3 regions of the Actinoplanes ianthinogenes genome follow, and region 2 is predicted to be linked to each of the others. Evidence: riboswitches for the same ligand, from Rfam matches in the RefSeq annotation. Region 2 holds a riboswitch; each other region holds the start of a gene.
What was found. A riboswitch is a leader RNA that binds a small molecule or an ion and turns the genes downstream of it on or off. The one in region 2 is predicted to bind cobalamin.

Region 1: linked by a shared signal. The riboswitch ahead of Aiant_RS22265 (ABC transporter substrate-binding protein) and the one ahead of Aiant_RS45415 (VWA domain-containing protein) in region 2 are both predicted to bind cobalamin.
Region 3: linked by a shared signal. The riboswitch ahead of Aiant_RS42835 (CbtB domain-containing protein) and the one ahead of Aiant_RS45415 (VWA domain-containing protein) in region 2 are both predicted to bind cobalamin.

Annotation. Positions count from the first base shown of each region.
Region 1 covers NZ_AP023356.1:4,940,394-4,946,782, forward strand. The annotation lists gene mqnE (aminofutalosine synthase MqnE) at 1-98, shown strand, start outside; gene Aiant_RS22255 (hypothetical protein) at 109-534, shown strand; gene Aiant_RS22260 (DUF4229 domain-containing protein) at 547-954, shown strand; cobalamin riboswitch at 1,008-1,140, shown strand; gene Aiant_RS22265 (ABC transporter substrate-binding protein) at 1,226-2,158, shown strand; gene Aiant_RS22270 (FecCD family ABC transporter permease) at 2,155-3,198, shown strand; gene Aiant_RS22275 (ABC transporter ATP-binding protein) at 3,195-3,971, shown strand; gene fliQ (flagellar biosynthesis protein FliQ) at 4,087-4,356, shown strand; gene Aiant_RS22285 (VOC family protein) at 4,418-5,179, opposite strand; gene Aiant_RS22290 (ABC transporter permease) at 5,231-5,968, opposite strand; gene Aiant_RS22295 (ABC transporter ATP-binding protein) at 5,953-6,389, opposite strand, start outside.
Region 2 covers NZ_AP023356.1:1,153,983-1,160,371, reverse strand. The annotation lists gene Aiant_RS05345 (universal stress protein) at 1-460, opposite strand, end outside; gene Aiant_RS05340 (citrate synthase) at 644-1,927, shown strand; gene Aiant_RS05335 (ArsR/SmtB family transcription factor) at 2,061-2,378, shown strand; gene Aiant_RS05330 (SRPBCC family protein) at 2,375-2,881, shown strand; gene Aiant_RS05325 (VOC family protein) at 2,906-3,256, shown strand; cobalamin riboswitch at 3,331-3,463, shown strand; gene Aiant_RS45415 (VWA domain-containing protein) at 3,474-5,972, shown strand.
Region 3 covers NZ_AP023356.1:9,413,802-9,420,190, forward strand. The annotation lists gene Aiant_RS42810 (cytochrome P450 family protein) at 1-671, shown strand, start outside; gene Aiant_RS42815 (STAS domain-containing protein) at 728-1,108, shown strand; partial or broken gene Aiant_RS46330 (hypothetical protein) at 1,105-1,254, shown strand; partial or broken gene Aiant_RS42820 (acyltransferase family protein) at 2,344-2,853, opposite strand; gene Aiant_RS42825 (MaoC family dehydratase) at 2,873-3,349, opposite strand; gene Aiant_RS42830 (CbtA family protein) at 3,423-4,187, opposite strand; gene Aiant_RS42835 (CbtB domain-containing protein) at 4,178-4,381, opposite strand; adenosylcobalamin (AdoCbl) riboswitch at 4,389-4,543, opposite strand; gene Aiant_RS42840 (S8 family serine peptidase) at 4,627-5,544, shown strand; gene Aiant_RS42845 (MBL fold metallo-hydrolase) at 5,535-6,371, opposite strand.

The DNA.
Region 1 (6,389 bases), 3.8 Mb from region 2:
CGGTCGAGCGCAACACGCGCTACGAGGTCGTCCGGGAGTATGACAAGCCCACCAGCCTGGCCGAGCGGCGCAGTGAGCCGCAGAAGGTCTGGGCCTAGGGTTCCGGAGATGACTCAGCAGCGCGGCAAAGGCGGTCTGCGGCGCACCGCGGGGCCGGTGGAGACGGTCGGTGATCTGCTCGGCGCCTCGTTCGCCGGGCTGGTCGTCGGCATCGCGGTGGTGCTCGTCCTGGAGGGCATCCTGGCGCTGAGCAGGGTGGCCGAGTTCGGCCAGACCAACGGCTGGCTGATCCTGATCCTGCCGACCTGGCTGTTCGTCGAGCAGTTCCGGGCGCAGGGCTTCGGCGCCGACCGGGTGCTGGCCGCGGCGCTCGGCATCGGGTTCGGCGCCGCCGCGGGCATGACGGTCGCCGGTGTCGTCGCGCCGTACACTCCACCCCTGGTGAGCGGCGGTGCCGGCGCCGTGGCCGCTACGGTCGTGTACTGCTTCGTCTGGTTCTACGGCCTCCGCTGGCTCCGTCAGCGGTCCGGCTGAGGGAGAGAGATCATGAGTCCCGCCGTCAAGTACACGCTGGGCCGCCTCGGCCTGTTCGTGGTGGTGTTCGCCGCGCTCTTCCCGCTGCCGCTGAACATCCTCGTCAAGGTGATGATCGCGTTCGTCGCCTCGGCCGGGTTCGCGTTCTTCCTGCTCCGCAAGTGGCGCGACCAGATGGCCGAGCAACTCGGCTCGGCGGCCGAGCGCCGCTCCGCGGAGAAGGCGCGGCTGCGCTCCGCCCTGGCGGGAGACGACGAGGCCGCCGCGGCCGGTGACCGGGTCGCCGCGGCCGACGCCGGTGGAAAGACCGCCGACGAGAAGACCGCCGGTGGAAAGACCGCCGGGGAGACCGCCGCGGATGCGAAGGCCGGCGACGCCAGCGGCGAAAAGAGCGAGGACAAGAGCGAGGCCGGTAAGTAACGCCCGCAAGCGCCCGCGGACGTGTCCGACGGAACAGACCCTGAGGTCGAGCGACGGCCGGCGCCGCTCTGGGATAGCGTTTCAGGGACCGCGCCGCAGCGAAGCCGGTGTGAAACCGGAGCTGTCCCGCAACTGTGATCCCTCCATGTGAGGTCTAGCCAGGTCGCCTGGGAGCGGTCGCGAACCCACGCTCCCGGGGAGGGGCGTCTCGCAGGCGGCGGCCCCGGGCCCTGTCGGCGATGCACCACACCCGACCGACAGGAGGACCTCGATGAAGCGCGCGCTTCTCGCCGCCACCACGGCGGCCGCACTGCTGCTCACCGGCTGCGGCAGCAAGGACAGCACCGACAAGTCGCCGGAGCCCGGACAGGCGAGCGCGGCCGCCAGCTTCCCGGCCACGGTCGGCTCGCTGACCCTGGACAAGCGGCCCGAGAAGATCGTCTCGCTGAGCCCCACCGCCACCGAGATGCTCTTCGCCATCGGCGCCGGTCCCCAGGTCACCGCGGTCGACGACCAGTCCGACTACCCGGCCGACGCGCCCAAGACCGACCTCTCCGGCTTCAAGCCGAACGCCGAGGCGATCGCCGCCAAGGATCCGGACCTGGTGGTGCTCTCCGGCGACGCCGACCAGATCGTCGCCCAGCTCGGCAAACTCAAGATCCCGGTGTTCCTGTCGCCGGCCGCGCAGACCCTGGACGACACCTACCGGGAGATCGCCGAGTTCGGCACGCTGACCGGGCACAGCAGCGAGGCCACCAAGCTCAACGAGCAGATGAAGGCCGAGATCGACCAGGTGGTCAAGGCGGTCCCGGCGCGCACCAAGCCGCTCAGCTACTACTACGAGCTCGGCCCGGAGCTGTACTCCGCCACCTCGAAGACCTTCATCGGCGGGGTGTTCGACCTGTTCGCGATGACCAACGTGGCCGACCCGGCGGACGCCGACGGCAGCAAGGGCGGTTATCCGCAGCTCTCCGCGGAGGCGCTGGTCAAGGCGAACCCGGACACCATCTTCCTGGCCGACACCCAGTGCTGCCAGCAGTCCGCCGACACGGTCGGGGCGCGCAGCGGCTGGTCGTCGATCACGGCGGTGCGGAAGAAGCAGATCTATCCGCTGGACGACGACATCGCCTCGCGCTGGGGTCCCCGTACCGTGGATCTTGTGAAGGCCGTGGCCGACGCGGTGAGCAAGGTTCCGGCGTCATGAGACCGGCCGGGCTCCGCCCGGCCTGGCTGGCGGCCGGTGTGCTGGCCGTGCTGGTCGCGGTCGTCGCCGGCCTCGCCTTCGGCTCGGTCTCGCTGCCGCCCGGCGCGGTCGCGGTCGAGTTGCTCAACCTGATCCCCGGGGTGGATCTGCACAGCGGCCTCACCGAGCGGGAGGTCGCCATCCTCACCGAGCTGCGGCTGCCCCGGGTGGTGCTCGGTCTCCTGGTCGGCGCGATGCTGTCCCTGGCCGGCGCCGCCTACCAGGGCGCGTTCCGCAATCCGCTGGCCGATCCGCACCTGCTCGGCGTCGCCGCCGGGGCCGGGCTCGGGGTGACCGCGGTGATCGTGCTGCGCCCGGCCGCCGGCGCGACGGGCGGGCTGCCGCTCGGCGTACCGGTGGCGGCCTTTCTCGGCGGCCTGATCGCGGTCGCCATGACCTGGATCCTCGGCGCCACCGGTGGCCGGGACCGATCACCCAGCACGCTGATCCTGGCCGGGGTCGCGGTCTCCGCGTTCCTCGCCGCGATGCAGACCTACCTGTTGCAGCGGCACGTCGAGTCGCTGCGCGAGGTGTACTCCTGGCTGCTCGGCCGGCTGGCCACCGCGGGCTGGCACGACGTCCTGGTGGTCCTGCCCTACACCGTGCTGACCGCGGCCATCGTCCTCACTCAGCGCCGCGAGCTCGACGTGCTCACCGTCGGCGACGAGGAGGCGTCCAGCCTCGGCCTGCACCCGCAGCGCAGCCGCTACCTGCTGATCATCGCGGCGTCGCTGGGCACCGCCGCGGCGGTCTCGGTCTCCGGCCTGATCGGCTTCGTCGGCATCATCGTCCCGCACACGGTGCGCCTGCTCACCGGCCCGAGCTACCGCTCGCTGCTGCCGCTGTCGCTGCTGTTCGGCGCGGCCTTCCTGACCCTCACCGACCTGCTGGCCCGGGTCGCCGGCGGGGCCGCGGAGATCCCGATCGGGGTGGTCACCGCGTTCCTCGGCGCGCCCTTCTTCATCGTGGTCATGCGCACCAGCCGCGGGATCACGACATGACCGCCCCGGCGATCATGGTCAACGACCTGACGGTACGCCTGGACGACGCCCTCATCGTCGACCACGTGGACCTCGAAGTCGCCGTCGGCGAGTGGGTAACCGTGATCGGCCCGAACGGCGCCGGCAAGTCCACCGCCCTGCGCGCCGTGGCCGGCCTGCTCCCCTTCCAGGGCACCGTCCACCTGCACGGCCGCGCGGTCGACCGCCTGCACCGCCGGGACCGCGCCAAGACCATCGCCGTGGTCGTCCAGAGTCCCGTGGTACCACCCGCTATGACCGTTTTCGACTACGTCCTCCTGGGTCGGACCCCGTACATCCCGCCGCTCGGCCGCGAGTCTGCCGCCGACCTGGCCGTGGTCGACGAGGAGCTGGCGGCGCTCGACCTGATCCCGTTCGCGGCCCGCCGCCTGGACACCCTCTCCGGCGGCGAACGCCAGCGGGTGTTCCTGGCCCGCGCGCTGGCCCAGGGCGCCGAGATCCTGCTGCTCGACGAGCCGACCAGCGCCTTGGACATCGGCCACCAGCAGGAGGTCCTGGAACTGGTCGACCGGCTGCGCGCCGGGCGCTCGCTCACCGTCCTGGCGACCATGCACGACCTCTCCACCGCGGGCGAGTACGCCGACCGCATGGTCCTGCTCTCCGCCGGCCGGGTGGCCGCCGCCGGCACCCCCGCCGAGGTGCTCACCGAGGCCAACCTCGCCGAGCACTACCGGGTGAAGGTCCGGGTCATCCCCGGTGATCACGGTCCGCTGGTGGTGGCGGTCCGGCCCTGAGCCGCGCGGCAGGGGAAAGGGCTGCTTGAGGTTTCCTGTGCGGGTGAACCGAATGGCAACCGGGCGGTGACCGGTCTGCACTCCAGGGTTCGCGGGATCGCCCGAACTGAGGGGCATGACCGACACGATGGTGGTTGAGCTGGGGTTGCAGGCGATGACGATCGCGGCGAAGCTGTCCGCGCCGGTGCTGCTGACCGCGCTGGCGGTCGGGTTCGCGATCTCGCTGTTCCAGTCGGTGACGCAGATCCAGGAGGCGACGCTGTCGTTCGTGCCGAAGGCGATCGCGATCGGTGCGGTGCTGCTGTTCGCCGGCAACTGGATGCTGCACGAGATGATCACCTACACCACGCAGCTGTTCGAGCGGGTCCCGGACCTGCTGCGCTGATCGAGGCCGCCCGTCACGGGCGGCCTTTTTCGTGTGCTCAACGCGTACCGAAAAGAGGGTTTCAGCGGCGGCCCGCGAGCACGGCGAACGTGGCGCCCTGCGGATCGGTCAGCACCGCATAGCGGCCGATCGAGATGGTCGTCGGCGCGGTGATCACCCGGCCGCCCAGGGCGAACGCGTGCTCCGCGGCCACGTCACAGTCGCCGACCGCGAAGTAGACCAGCCAGTACGGCGAGATGTCGGGCGGCCAGCCCTCGCCGATCATCGGCTGGAGGCCGGCGACCGGCTGGCGCATGGTCTCGCAGAGCAGGTACGGCAAACCGCCCACCTGCGTCTCCCGGAACGTCCACCCGAAGACCGCGCCGTAGAAGTTCCGCGCGCCGTCCACGTCCCGGGTGTTCAACTCGTTCCAGGTCAGCGCCCCGGGCACGTCGAACGCCTCGGCGCCGCGCATCATCCCGGCCTCCCAGACGCTGAACGGCGCGCCGGACGGGTCCAGGAACGCCGCCATCCGCCCCTGGTCCGCCACGTCGAACGGCGCCACCAGCACCTTTCCGGCGGCGGCCTCGACGCGCGCGGCGGTGAGGTCGGCGTCGTCGGTCGCCAGGTACGTGCTCCAGGTCGTCGGCTGCCCCTCGCCGAACAGCGGTCCCGCCCCGGCCACCGGCAACCCGTTGAGCAGGAACGTCGTGTAACCGCCGAACTCGGCGCCGGACACCTGTGGGGTCCAGCCGAACAGGCTCGTGTAGAACCGGATCGAGTCGTCGAGGTCGGACGTGGCCAGGTCCACCCAGGTGGGCACGCCGGGCGATGGAGCGGTCATAGCGGCATGGTCGCATCCGGTCACCAGCGCGGACATGAAAGTGTCAGTCTTCTAGCCGAATCGACGACCTTCGTCTCGGCGGAACGCCAGAACGGCCAGACCGCCGAGCGCCACCGTCCAGGCGAGCAGTGACACCGCCGAGGCCCACTGGAACGGATAGTCACCGACCGCCGCCCACATCAGGCGCACCGCGCCGCCGGTCGGCAGGTAGGGCGCGATCGTCGCGACGAACCCCGGCTGCCAGCCGGGCGAGCCCATCAGGCCGCCGCCGAACGCCAGCGGCAGGAACAGCACCTGCGCGACCACGATCGCCGCCTTCTGCGGCATCGAGTAACCGATGGAGAGGCCGAGCAGGATGAACGGCACCGAGATCACCGCGGTGGCGGCGGCCGCGGCCAGGAACTCCGGCCCGCTCACCGAGGCCGGGGTGAACAGCGCCGCGATGATCACCACCGGGATCATCGAGATCGCCATGTTGGTGAGGCCGGCCACGATCCGGCCGGTGAACCGGGGCAGGGCGCCGGCCGGGAGCGTGCGCACGTAGGGATCCCAGGGCTGGGCGCGGTCCTCGGCGACGCCGATGCCGTACTGAAAGAGGTTGGTGCTCATCACCGCGAACGTGATCATCGAAGCGGCGGCGTAGGTGGCGCCGGCCGGATCGTCGCCGGTGAACGGCACCACGAAGGCCAGCATCGCGGCGGCCGGCCAGAACGCGCCGCCGATCACCGCGATCGGGATCCGGAACAGCTCCAGCAGCTGAAACTTGGCATGGGTCAGTGCGAGGACCACGACGGCTCCTTGGTCAGGGTCAGGAAGGCCTCCTCCAGCGTGGTGCCGCGCACCTCCAGGTCACGGAACGCGACGTCACGCCGGACCAACTCGCGGACCAGGGCGTCGGCGTCCGGCGTGAGCAGCACGTGGCGGTCACCGGCGCGCTCCGCGCGCAACACCCCGGACAGGTCCGGCAGGTCAGTGGACGAGGTCAGAGCGATTTTGCGTACGCCGGCCAGCTCCCGAAGAGCGTCGACGCTGTCGTCGGCGAGAACGCGGCCGGCGTCGAGCACCACGACCCGCTGCGCCAGCGCCTCGATCTCCTCCAGATAGTGGCTGGTCAGCACGACCGTGCCGCCCTCGGCGTGGAATGCCCGGATGCCGTCCCAGAGGGCGCGCCGGGCCTCCACGTCCAGCCCGGTGGTCGGCTCGTCGAGGA
Region 2 (6,389 bases):
GGGCCAGCACGGACGGCACGGACCCGTCCACCGCGGCGATCACCCGCCCGGACGGCGGCCGGGGCGCGCGCGCCACCACCACCGGGCACCAGGCCTGCGACACCGCCTCCAGCAGCGGCGACGTGGGCGGCAGGCGGCCGGTCGCGGCCAGGTCGTCGGCGCCCAGCACCAGCAGCGTGGCGGTCCGGCTGAGCTTGCGCAGCACCCGCCCGGCGGGCCCATCCACGAGTTGACCCCGCACGTCGACGCCGGGTGTGGAACGCTGGGCGGTGGTGACCGCCTCCTCGACGACGCGTGAGGCGGTGCCGCGGGCCTCGGCCTCGTCCCAGCTGAAAGCGTGCACCACCGACAAGAGAGTGCCGCGGGAGACCGCCTCCCGGGCGGCCAGGCGAACGGCGGCCAGGCCGGCCGCGGTCCCGTCCACCCCGACCACCACCGGTGGCCGACTCGGGATCTGCATCGGTTCGACCTCCGCTTCCCGTTACGTTCTCGCAATATACCGATCATTATCTATGGCGCAACGGTCTATACGGACTGGTGACCAATGCCTCAACGGCTGGCCACCTGATGACCCATTCAGGTTGAGGGTTTACGGTGAACGGCAAAATCTTTGGGACATCTGCCGGTGAAGTGAGGGAAATACATGACGGATGTCAAGCTCGACCACCCTGGCGGCCAATTGTCGATGGGTGTGCGCGAGGCCGTCGACGGGCCGGGCGGCATCGACGTCAGTGCTCTGCTGAAGGAGACCGGTTACGTCACCCTCGACCAGGGTTTCGTCAACACCGCGTCGACGACGTCGGCGATCACGTACATCGACGGTGACGCCGGCATCCTGCGGTACCGCGGCTACCCGATCGAGCAGCTGGCCGAGAAGTCGACGTTCCTCGAGGTCTCGTACCTGCTGATGAACGGTGAGCTGCCGACCGAGGCGCAGCTGCGCGACTTCGCCGACAAGATCCGGGTCCACACGCTGCTCCAGGAGGAGATGCGGACCTTCTTCTCCGGCTTCCCGCGGGACGCGCACCCGATGGCGGTGCTCTCGTCGGCGGTGACCGCGCTGTCCACGTTCTACCAGGACGCGCTCGACCCGCTGGACGACGAGCAGGTGGATATCTCCGCAATCCGGCTGATGGCGAAACTTCCGACGATCGCGGCGTACGCGTACAAGAAGTCGATCGGCCACCCGCTGCCGTACCCGGACAACTCGCTCGACTACGTTGAGAACTTTCTGCGTCTGACGTTCGGCCTGCCGACCGTCAACTACGACGTCGACCCCAAGGTCGCGAAGATCCTCGACATGCTGTTCATCCTGCACGCCGACCACGAGCAGAACTGCTCCACGTCGTCCGTGCGGCTGGTCGGCTCGGCTCAGGCGAACCTGTTCGCCTCGATCTCGGCCGGCATCAACGCGCTGTCCGGCCCGCTGCACGGCGGCGCCAACGCGGCGGTGCTCGAGATGCTCGAGCAGATCCGCAAGGACGGCGGCGACGTCAACTCGTTCGTCACCCGGGTGAAGAACAAGGAAAAGGGCGTCAAGCTCATGGGCTTCGGCCACCGGGTCTACAAGAATTACGACCCGCGCGCCGCCATCGTCAAGAAGGCCGCCCAGGAGATGCTCTCCACGCTGGACACGCCGGACCCGCTGCTGGACATCGCGTTCCAGCTCGAGGAGATCGCGCTCAACGACGACTACTTCGTCTCCCGCAAGCTGTACCCGAACGTCGACTTCTACACCGGCCTGATCTACAAGGCCATGGGCTTCCCGACGAAGATGTTCACGGTGCTGTTCGCTATCGGTCGTCTGCCCGGCTGGATCGCCCAGTGGCGCGAGATGATGCACGACCCGGCCAACAAGATCGGTCGCCCGCGGCAGATCTACACCGGTTCGCCGGTGCGCGACTTCACCCCGATGTCGCAGCGCTGAAAATCGGCGCGGACTCGGAGGCGGAGCCCGACCCGAATAAGTGCGAAGTGCGCCCCACCGGTTTTCCGGTGGGGCGTTTTTCGGTCTCCGGTATTCCTTGACAGTTATATACGCGTAGCGGCATGTTGGAGGGGTGGACGTTCTGGAGGTGCTCGCCGAACCGGCCCGCCGGCGCATCGTCGACGCGCTGCTGACCCGCGAGGCGAGCGTCGGTGACCTGGTCGGGGCGCTCGGGATGAGTCAGCCCGCGGTCTCCAAACACCTGCGGGTGCTGCGCGAGGCCGGCGTCGTCTCGGTGCGCGCGCAGGCCCAGCAGCGGATCTACCGCCTCGAAGGTGCGCCGTTCCGGGCGCTCGACGCATGGCTGCGGCCGTACCGGAAATTGTGGGACCGCCACCTGGACGCCCTCGAGCGACATCTCGCGCCGACAACCTCGGAGGAGGAACCGTGACCGGACCACTCGCCGATGCCCGCGTGGCCGCCGACGGCGACCGCTGGACCCTGATCTTCGTCCGTGACCTGCCGCAGCCGCCCGAGCAGGTGTGGCCCGCGCTGGTCGACCCGGAGCGCCTGGACCGCTGGGCGCCCTTCACCGCCTCCCGTGCCCTGACCGAAACCGGCCCCGCCACGCTGACCATGGTCGACGGCGACGACCGCACCGCGCTGCCCGCGACGGTGCGCCGGGTGGAGCCGCCGCACCTGCTCGAATACACGTGGGGCGAGGATCTGCTGCGCTGGGAGCTGGCGCCGGTCGAGGGCGGCACCCGGCTCACCCTGCGGCACACGCTGGCCGATCGGGACATGGACGCGATGGTCGCGGCCGGCTGGCACCTGTGCGCGGACGTGCTGGCCCGCCTGCTGGCCGGCGAGCCGGTCACCGCGATCCGCGGCCGGGACGCGATGCGCCACGGCTGGGCGGAGCTGCGCGACCGGTACGCCGAACTCTTCGCCTAGCCGAGCTGACGTAGGGTCGCGATCATGACCGTAATCGGACTTCAGCGCCTTATCGTGTCGGTAGCGGACCTGTCCCGGAGCCGGGCCCTCTACCAGGACGTTCTCGGTCTCGTGGAGAAGGCGGCCTTCGGGGACGTCGTCGCGTTCGAGGTGCCGGGCACGACCACCGAGCTGCTGCTGCACCAGCGGCCGCCGACCGCCGGCCTGGCCGGGGTGGCGATCAGTTTCCGGGTGGACGACGTCGACGCGACCACCGCGGCCGCCGAGAAGACCGGGGCCACCGTGATCGACGCGCCGGAGGACCAGCCGTGGGGTGAGCGGCAGGCGGTGCTCAGCGACGCCGACGGGCACGTGCTCTGCCTGGTCTCGGTGTGACCTTGGTGATCTCGCTGCTCGTTGTTTGACGGGCTGGGGGCCGGATCGGAAAGATGGGGCGCGAGCGGTTGCGGAGGAACCCGGTGCGAGTCCGGGACGGTCCCGCCACTGTGACCGGGGAGCGACCCGCTGACGAGACAGCACGCCACGGCCCGACCGGCGGGCCGGAAGGCGAGCGGGGAACGGCGATCCGGGAGTCAGGAGACTCCGGCCGCTCGTGACGACCGACGCGCGGGCGTGGACACCCGCCGGGAGGGAAACCCCTGTGACAACTCCGTACCCGTTCTCGGCCGTGGTCGGCCTGGACGACCTGCGCCTCGCCCTGCTGCTCACGTCGGTCTCGCCGGCCGTGGGCGGGGTGCTGGTCCGCGGCGAGAAGGGCACCGCCAAGAGCACGGTCGTCCGCGCCCTGGCCGCCCTGCTCCCGCCGGTCACGGTGGTCCGCGGCTGCCGCTTCGCCTGCGACCCGGCCGCACCGGACCCGGAGTGCCCGGACGGCCCGCACGCCGCCGACACCCCCGCCGCGCACCGCCCGGCCAACCTGGTCGAGCTGCCGGTCGGAGCCACCGAGGACCGGGTCGTCGGCACCCTCGACATCCAGCGTGCCCTGGCCGACGGCGTCAAGGCGTACGAGCCCGGCCTGCTGGCCGCCGCCCACCGCGGCGTCCTCTACGTCGACGAGGTCAACCTCCTCCCGGACCACCTGGTCGACCTGCTCCTGGACGCCGCGGCGATGGGCCGCGCCCACGTCGAGCGCGACGGCGTCTCGGTCAAACACGCCGCCCGCTTCCTGCTGGTCGGCACCATGAATCCGGAGGAGGGCGAACCCCGCCCCCAGCTGGTCGACCGGTTCGGCCTGGTGGTCACGGTCGCCGCCCCGCGCGACGCCACCCAGCGCGCCGAGGTGGTCCGCCGCCGCCTCGCCTACGAGCTGGACCCGGCCACCTTCGCCGCCCGGTTCGCCGCCGACGAGCGGGAGTACGCGGCCCGGATCGCGGCGGCCCGCGCCATCCTGCCGACGGTGGTCCTGCCCGACGCCGAACTCGACCGGATCGCCCGGGTCTGCCTGGCGTACGGGGTCGACGGCATGCGCGCGGACATCGTGGTGGCCCGCTGCGCGGTCGCGATGGCGGCCTGGCACGGCCGTGACCGGGTGACCGCCGACGACGTGCGGGACGCGGCCCGGCTGGCGCTGCCGCATCGCCGTCGCACCGATCCGCTGGATCCGCCCGGGACCGACGAGGAGAAGCTGGACCAGGCTCTCGCCGAGGCCGAGCGTCAGGCCCGGGAGGATCTCGAACGCCAGGCCGAGGAGCAGCAGGCGGGGGATGACACCTCTGGTGATGGGCCGGACGATCAGCAGCCGGACGACGATCCGGACGGCGGTCCCGACGGCCCGGACAGCGGCCCCGGCGGCCCGGACAGCGGGCCCGGTGGTCCCGGCGGCGGCCTTCCTCCCGGTGGCCCGCGGGCTGAAGCGCCTTCGCCCGCCGACAACCCGCCGCCGAGCGGCGAGAGTCCGCAGGGCGGCGCCGCGGCCCCGGCCCAGGCCGGCGCCGCGTTCCGGCCACGCACGCTGCGGATCACCGCCCTCGGCGAGGGTGGCCACACGGGCAAGCGCTCCCCGGCCTACGCCCGCCGGGGCCGCGTCGTCGGCTCCCGCAAACCCCTCGGCAAACTCGCCGGCGCTCCACACCTCCCCGCCACCCTCCGTGCCGCCCTGCATCGCGCCGCCCTGGCCGCCGGTCAGGCGACGGTCGCCGACAGCCGCGAGCCGGTCGGTGACCTCAATCCGATGAACGCCGGCGCGCCGGTGGGCGACGGCGGACCGATGAACGCCAGCGGGCCGGTGGGCGACGGCGGGCCTTTCGGTGACCGTGGGCTGGTGGGTGACGGCGGGCCTTTCGGTGACCGTGGGCTGGTGGGTCACGGCGGGCCTTTCGGTGACCGTGGGCTGGTGGGTCACGGCGGGCCTATCGGTGACCGTGGGCTGGTGGGTCACGGCGGGCCTTTCGGCGACCGTGGGCTGGTGGGTGACGGTCGGCCTTTCGGCGACCGTGGGCCGGTGGGCGACCGCGGCGGGATGATGCGCGCGCCGCGGGTTTTCGACGTCGAGCCACGGGACCTGCGCGAGGCTATCCACGTCGGCCGCGAGGCGAACCTGGTGCTGTTCGTCGTCGACGCCTCCGGCTCGATGGCCGCCCGCAAACGGATGACCCTGGTCAAGACCGCCGTCCTGTCCCTGCTCCGCGACGCCTACCAGCGGCGCGACCGGATCGGGATGATCACTTTCCGGGGCGCGGACGCCGACGTGGTGCTCCCGCCGACGTCCAGCCACGAGGTCGGCGTGATGCGGCTGGCCGCCCTGCGCACCGGCGGCCGCACCCCGCTCGCCGCCGGCCTGCGCGCGGCCGCCCGCACCATCGCCACCGAACGCCGCCGCGACCCGCGCCGCCGTCCCCTGCTGATCGTGGTCACCGACGGCCGCGCCACCAGCGGCCCCGACCCGCTGCTGCTGGCCCCGGCCCTGAGCGGCGTGGCCACCGTCGTCGTCGACTGCGAATCCGGCCCGATCCGCCTGGGCCTCGCCCGCAAACTCGCCGCCGCCCTCCGGGCCGATGTGATGCCGCTGGAGCAGCTGGAAGCCGCCACCGGCCGCGGCCGCCCGGCATCCAGCGCGGTTCCGGGGGATCGCGCTTACCGCCGGGCTGCCTGATCAAGCGGCCCGGCCGCGAGTCGCTGTTCCCGGCTGGTCCTGAGGGCCCTAATCCGGACCGTTTTAGGGCCCTCAGCGCCAGCCCGGACCGGGAGGCGCGGCCGGGCCTCGGTTGCCGGCGGTCTCGCGTCCCGGGTACGGCGGGTGTGCCGGGGTACGGCGGGTGCCCCGGCGTGGTGTGCCGGGCAGAGCAGGTGTGCCGGGGCGGAGCCGGTGGCGGCGGGGCCGGTGTGCCGGGCAGTGGCCGGTGCTGGGCAGAGCGGGTGTGCCGAGCAGAGGCGGGTGCGGGCGGGGCGGGTGTGCCGGGCGGAGCCGGCGGCGGGGCGGGTGTGCCGGGCGGAGCCGGCGGGCGGGGCGGGTGTGCCGGGCGGAGGCCGGTGCCGGGCGGGGTGGGTGTGCTGGGCGGAGGCCGGTGCT
Region 3 (6,389 bases), 1.6 Mb from region 2:
GCGGCGACGACGTGCTGGACGCCAGCGAGGCGATGGTGGCCTACCTGCGCGAGCTGATCGCCGACAAGCGGACCGGGACCGCCGACGACCTGCTCGCCGACCTGGTCCGGGTCGGCGACCAGGGCGACCGGCTGACCGGCGACGAGCTGCTCGGCATGGCGTTCCTGCTGCTGGTGGCCGGGCACGAGACGACGGTCAACCTGATCGGCAACGGCACGCTGGCGCTGCTGACCCATCCCGGCCAGCGCGCGCTGCTCGCCGCCGAACCGGAGCGCTGGCCGGCCGCGATCGACGAATTCCTCCGGTACGACGGCCCGGTCAGCAACGCCACCTGGCGGTTCACCACCGAGGACGTACGCGTCGGGCAGACCACCATCCCGGCGAACGAGTTCGTGACCATCTGCCTCGGCGCGGCCGGCCGCGACCCGGACCGCTACCCGGAGCCGGACGTCCTGGACATCACCCGGGACCGGAGCGGGGGACTGGCGTTCGGGCACGGCATCCACCACTGCCTCGGCGCGCCACTGGCCCGGCTCGAGGCCGAGGTAGCGCTGCGCGCGCTGTTCGACCGGTTCCCCGGGGTGCGCCTGGCCGCACCCGCCGACCGGCTGCCGTGGCGGCTCAGCCTGATGATGCGCGGACTCCAGGAGCTGCCGCTGCGACTGCATTGACCGGCCCGCGCACTCCCGCGAACGAGTGCTGCTCCTTTCGGGGGATACCTGCGAGAATGGGGCGGTCCCAGCTGACCCTGCGGGCGCGGGAGGAAGCGATGCAGTGGGTGAACACCGCCGCGAACCCCGGCGGCAGCCTGCGCGTGGTGCTGCGCGGCGACATCGACTTCACCAATTCCGGGGAGGTCATCCGGAGCATCCGGGCCGGCGCGGCGGACGCCACCGGTCCGGACATCGAGGTCGATCTCGCCGAGGTGACCTTCCTGGACTCCTCCGGCATCGCGGTGCTGGTGCGGCTGCTGCACCTGGCCGAGCAGCGCGGCGGCAGCCTCAGCCTCCAGCGGCCCACCGACAAGGTGCGTGACCAGCTGTACCTGGCCGGTCTGGCGGAGCTGCTCGGCACGTCCGGCGGACCGCCGAGCTGGCTGGGCAGATGAGTTCGTCGCAGGAGTACCTGCAACGACTGGCCGAGATCGACGAAGCCGTCGCCCGCGCCCGCCCGGACCCGCTGGTGCTGGTGGAGCGCGCGGCCGGGCTGCTGGCCGGCCGGATCGGCTGCCGGGTGGACGAGGCGCACGCGCAGCTGCGGCAGATCGCCACCGAACGCGGGCGCGCCCCCGCGGAGGTCGCCCAGGAGGTGCTGGCCGCGCTGGAGAGCCGGCCGCCCACCACCCGGCAGACGGTGCGTACCGCGGTCGAGAAGGTGCTGCGCCCGCCACCGGCCAAACGGGCCGCGCCGCGTGACCCGGTGGTCCTGCCGGCCGGTCAGCAGTGGGCCGGGTCGCTGCGCCAGGTGCTCGCCGCCCTGCCCGGCAACCACACGGTGCTGCTGCCGGTCCGCGGGCCGCAGGAGACGGTCGTCGACTACGACATCGTCGCGGTGAGCCCGGCCGTGGTGGACCTGTCCGGCCGGCCCGGCGAGGCCGTCGTCGGCGGCCGGGTCAGCCAGATCTATCCCGGCATCGTCGGCGGAGCGATCTGGCAGGCCTGGCAGGACACCCTGGCCGACGGGGTGGCGCGGGAGGTCGGCCCGGTCACCTACGAGGGCGGCGACGGCCCGGCGCGGGTCGCGATCAGCCTCGTCATGCGCGTCCACCCGATCGGGCCGGGCCTGCTGCACAGCTGGGTCCGCCCGGACGAGCAGCAGCGGATGGGTGAACGCATCGCGCAGACCGAGCGGCTCGGCAACCTCGGCTGGGGCGAGTGGGACCTGCTCTCCGGCCGGATCGTCTGGTCCGAGGAGATGTACCGGATCTACGAGCGGGATCCGGAGGACGGCCCGCTCAGCGACGAGGAGTCCCAGGCGCTGCGGCTGCCCGAGGACGAGGCGATCCACTCGCGGGCCGCCGACGCGTTCGGGCGGGGCGAGACGGTGGACATCACGTACCGGGCCCGGATCGGCGGCCGGATCAAGCATCTGCGCTCGGTGGTCGACGCGGTCCGTGACGTCCAGGTCGTCGACCGTGCGCAGCATCGTCGACTTGTCCGCGCCCAGCTCGGCCGTCAGCTGAGCCTGCGTGGACGGCCCGAGCCGCCCCACCGTCGACAGCATGAAGTAGTGCGCCCATTTCGGCATGACCAGGGTGGTGACCAGGTCGCTGTTGAGGGTGGGTGCGAGGATCGCGGCGATCATCCAGAGGATGCAGAAGGTGGTGGCGCGGCGGTAGGTGAGGCCGCGCCAGCTGAGGATGGCGAAGAGCAGGTAGAAGCGGAGTTCGACCCAGAGGGTCCAGTAGGCGGGTTCGAGGACGTGGGCGCCGAGGGGTTCGGCGAGCATGGTGAGGTTGGCGGCCAGGTCCTGGCGGGTGAACTGGGTGACGTCGAAGGGCACGCCGGTGGTGACCGGGAGCAGGGTCACGACGGTGGCGGTGATGAGTGCGCAGGCCCAGTAGGCGGGGTAGATGCGGGTGGCGCGGGAGATGAAGTAGTCGCCGAGGCTGCGTCCCCAGGTGCTCATGCAGATGACGAAGCCGCTGATGAGGAAGAAGATTTCGACGCCGAGCATGCCGTAGATCAGGAAGTGGCTGGCGACGGGGAGTTGCTGGGTGACGGGGTGGGTGCCGTCGAGTTGCCAGGTGGCGCCGTAGTGGAAGCCGGCGACGGCGAGGGCGCAGAGCAGGCGGAGGCCGTCCATGGCGAGAAGGCGGGGTTGGTGGGGACGGTCTGTTGCGGTTTGCGCCATATCCGCCAGGTTAGGGCGGTCAGGGGGCGGAGGTCGGCGGAATGGGGGTTTCGTAGAGGGCGAGGATTTGGTCGGCGACGCAGGCGGGGCGGCGTTCGCCGTCGATTTCGGCGGTGGTGCGCAGGATGAGGCGGGCGCCGGCGGTGAGGCGGCGGGCTTCGAGGAGGCGGACTTTGCCGCGGAGGCGGGCGCCGCAGCGGACCGGGGTGTGGAAGCGGACGCGGTCGAAGCCGCCGTTGACGACGAAGGTGACGTTGTCGACGTCGACGACCTCGGTCAGGAAGGTCATGCAGAGGGAGAGGGTGAGGGCGCCGTGGGCGATGGTGGTGCCGAACGGGCCGTCTTTGCGGGCGCGTTCGGGGTCGGTGTGGATCCATTGGTGGTCGCCGGTGACGGTGGCGAAGGCGTCGATGCGGTCCTGGTCGATCAGGAGCCAGTCGCTGGTGCCCAGCTCGTCGTGGCCGAGCAGGTCGTCGAGGCTGGTAAACCGGGGCATCGCCTCACCCTAGTGGCAGTAGACGCCACATGGGTCGGGCCCATGTGGCGTCTGGTGTGGTGCTGCGTGCCGGTCAGGCGTCGGCGGTGGCCGCTTTGTCGGCGGCGACGTCCGGGGTGGGGTTGCTGGTGGCCAGTCGGTTGAGCAGGCCGGCGAAGGCGATGCCGAGGACGGTCCAGAGGATGGTCTGGGTGCCGAGTGAGGCGATCCGGAACTTCCAGAGGAGCACGGCCGGGAAGGTGTCGGGCACCTCGTTGATGGTGGGTAGTAGCAGGTAGGCGATGGTGACCACGACGGCGAACCCGAGCAGGCCGGCGGTGGCGCGGCGCCACTCGTGGGTCTGGGTGCGGGCGGCGAGGATGCCGGCCCAGATGGCGACCAGGCCGAGCACGAGCACGGCGAGGTAGCTCCAGGTTCGCTGGTTGATGGTGGCGGGGTCGCCGACGGCGGGTGGGTTGGGTGGGTATTTGAGCCAGGGGACCAGGACGATGCCGGTGAGGGCGGCGGCGGCCAGGCCGAGGGCGGCGCGGGTGTCGCTGCTGGTGTGCAGGCGGCGCCGGAGCAGGGCGTAGGCGGTGGCGAGGAAGCCGCCGAGGGCGGTGCCGTAGAGGCCGGTGGCCAGGAACAGGCCGACGTTTTTCTGGGTGTCGCGGCTGACGAGCTCTTCGCCGCCCTGTGCTTCGCCGTGGGCGAGGGCGTTCTGCTCCTCGATGGCGATGGCGGCGTCGATGCGGGGTTCGCCGGCCAGATAGGCGAAACCGCCGGCCAGCAGGCCGGCGATGAGTCCGGCGAGCAGTCCGGCGGTCAGCAGGCGCCCGAAGCTGAGCGTCAGTGGCACGGGACGCCCAGCAGGTGGCGGCCGTCGTGCATGAGCTCGTGCATGTACATGCCGCTGCGGGACAGGGCGCCTTGGTCGAAGGCGACCAGGTAGGCCAGGGCGAGCAGCAGGATGGTGACGCCGGCGGCGGTGAGCAGCAGGCGGGTGGAGATGGCGGGGATGGCGAGGGGCCGCACGGTCTGGGCCTTGGGCATGGCTGATCAACCTCCTACGGGATGACGCGTCCCGGTGGACAGGCTGCGGTCGCGTGAGCGTCCTGACTCATCGCGTCCCCGTGGCCGGGGGGCGATTCACAGTGGCGCGACCGCACCGGAGTTTCACCGGTTTCCCTCACGACGCCGCAGATGGCCTTCACAACCTAGCTGTCGTGGTGGTGGGGGCACAACCGGGATGGCGTGGCGCGGATAACATTCACGTTCGTCGTTGTGATGGGGGTCGGATGGTGTGGCGGCTGTGGACGCTGGTGGCGTGTGCGCCGCTGGTGCCGGTGGTGCACGGCCCCTATCCGGCGGTGCCGGTCGCGTCCGGGGCGGGTGTGCGGGTGGCGGTGGTCGATTCCGGGGTGGATCCGTCGAATGGGCAGGTGGCCGGCCGGGTCGCGGCGGGCCGGGGTGGCCGGGACTGTGTGGGGCACGGGACGGCGGTGGCGGCGTCGGTCCTGGCGGTGGCGCCGCGGGCGGTGATCGTGCCGGTGCGGGTCGGCGACGGTGATCCGGGTGATGCCGGTGGTGTGGCGCGGGTGGCGGAGGGGATCCGGTGGGCGGCCGGGCCGGGTCACGCCCAGGTGATCAACATCTCGTTGGTGGTGGCGGCCGACGACCGGCGGGTGCGTTCGGCGGTGGCCGAGGCGCTCGGCCGGGGCGTGGTGGTGGTCGCCGCGGTGGGCAATCAGCCGGGTGCGGGCCGCCGGTTCCCGGCCGGGTATCCGGGGGTGATCGGGGTGGGGGCGATCCTGTCGTCGGGGGAGCCGGCGCCGTTCTCGCCGGCCGGTCCGGATGTGGATCTGGTGGCGGTCGGTGATGGGGGGACGAGTTTTGCGGCGGGGTTCGTGTCGGGTGCGGCGGCCCTGGTGCGGGAGCGGTTCCCCGGGGCTTCGGCCGGCGAGGTGGCGCGGCGCCTGGCGGCGACCGCGGATGCGGGGCGGCGGCTGAATCCGTATCGGGCGGTGACCGCGGCGGGTTCCGGTCCGCTGGCAGCGCCGTCGCCTTTTCGGTACGCGCACAGCAATGTCACGCCCCGCCGCCGCGCGTACTGGCCGGTCGTGGCGGCGCTCGGTGCCGGCGCCGTGGCGGCGGTGATCGGTGCGGTGGTGGCGCGGGCGCGTCGCCGGCGGTGGCGTCCCGCCGCTCAGCTCTGACCGGTGAGTGCGGTGTAGCCGCGGCGTACCGCGACCAGCGAGGCGGCGGGCCCGAACGGTGAGCGGGCGGCGACGTCCTCGGGTGTGGCGCCGGTGGCGTGTCCTTGCCGGATCAGCGTGCCGAGTTCGGTGAGCTGGCGGTGCTGGGCGGTCACGAAGGCGTGGTCGACGGGGGCGCCGTGGCCGGGTACGACGAGGCCGTCCGGTGGGAGCAGGCGCAGCAGGGCGGCGACGGTGGCGGGCCACTCCAGGGGGTAGGCGTCGGTGCCGTAGGACGGTGGGGCGCCCTGTTCGACCAGGTCGCCGGCGAGCAGCAGGCGCGCGTCGGGCACGGTGAGGACCAGGTCGCCGGCGGTGTGGCCGCGGCCGAGGTGGTGCAGGGTGATGGGGCGTCCGGCCAGGTCGATGCTCGCCTCGGTGTGCACCAGGTGGTCGGGGACGCGGACGGTGACGGCGGCGAGGCCGGTGGCCAGGGCCGGGTCGGTGGGCAGCCATTCGTCGTACCAGTGCTGTTGCAGCCGGGGTGCGTTGTCGCGCAGTTCGCGGGCGGCGGCCTCGTGCGCCCAGATGGGGGTTGCCGGGCCGGCCAGGGTGGCGTTGCCGAAGCAGTGGTCGAAGTGGTGGTGGGTGTTGACGATGGTCAGCGGGTCGCGGGTGATCCGGCGGATCGCGCCGGCGAGTTCGCGGGCCTGGGTGTCGGTGGACAGGGTGTCGACGAGCAGGGCGGCGCCGGGGGCGGTGATCAGGGTGACGTTGACGTCGAGGACCGGGTGGCGCAGGAGGTGGACGCGGTCGGCGATCTCGTGGAAGGCGGGGGTGTGGGTCATGGGGTCACCTCGGGCGGG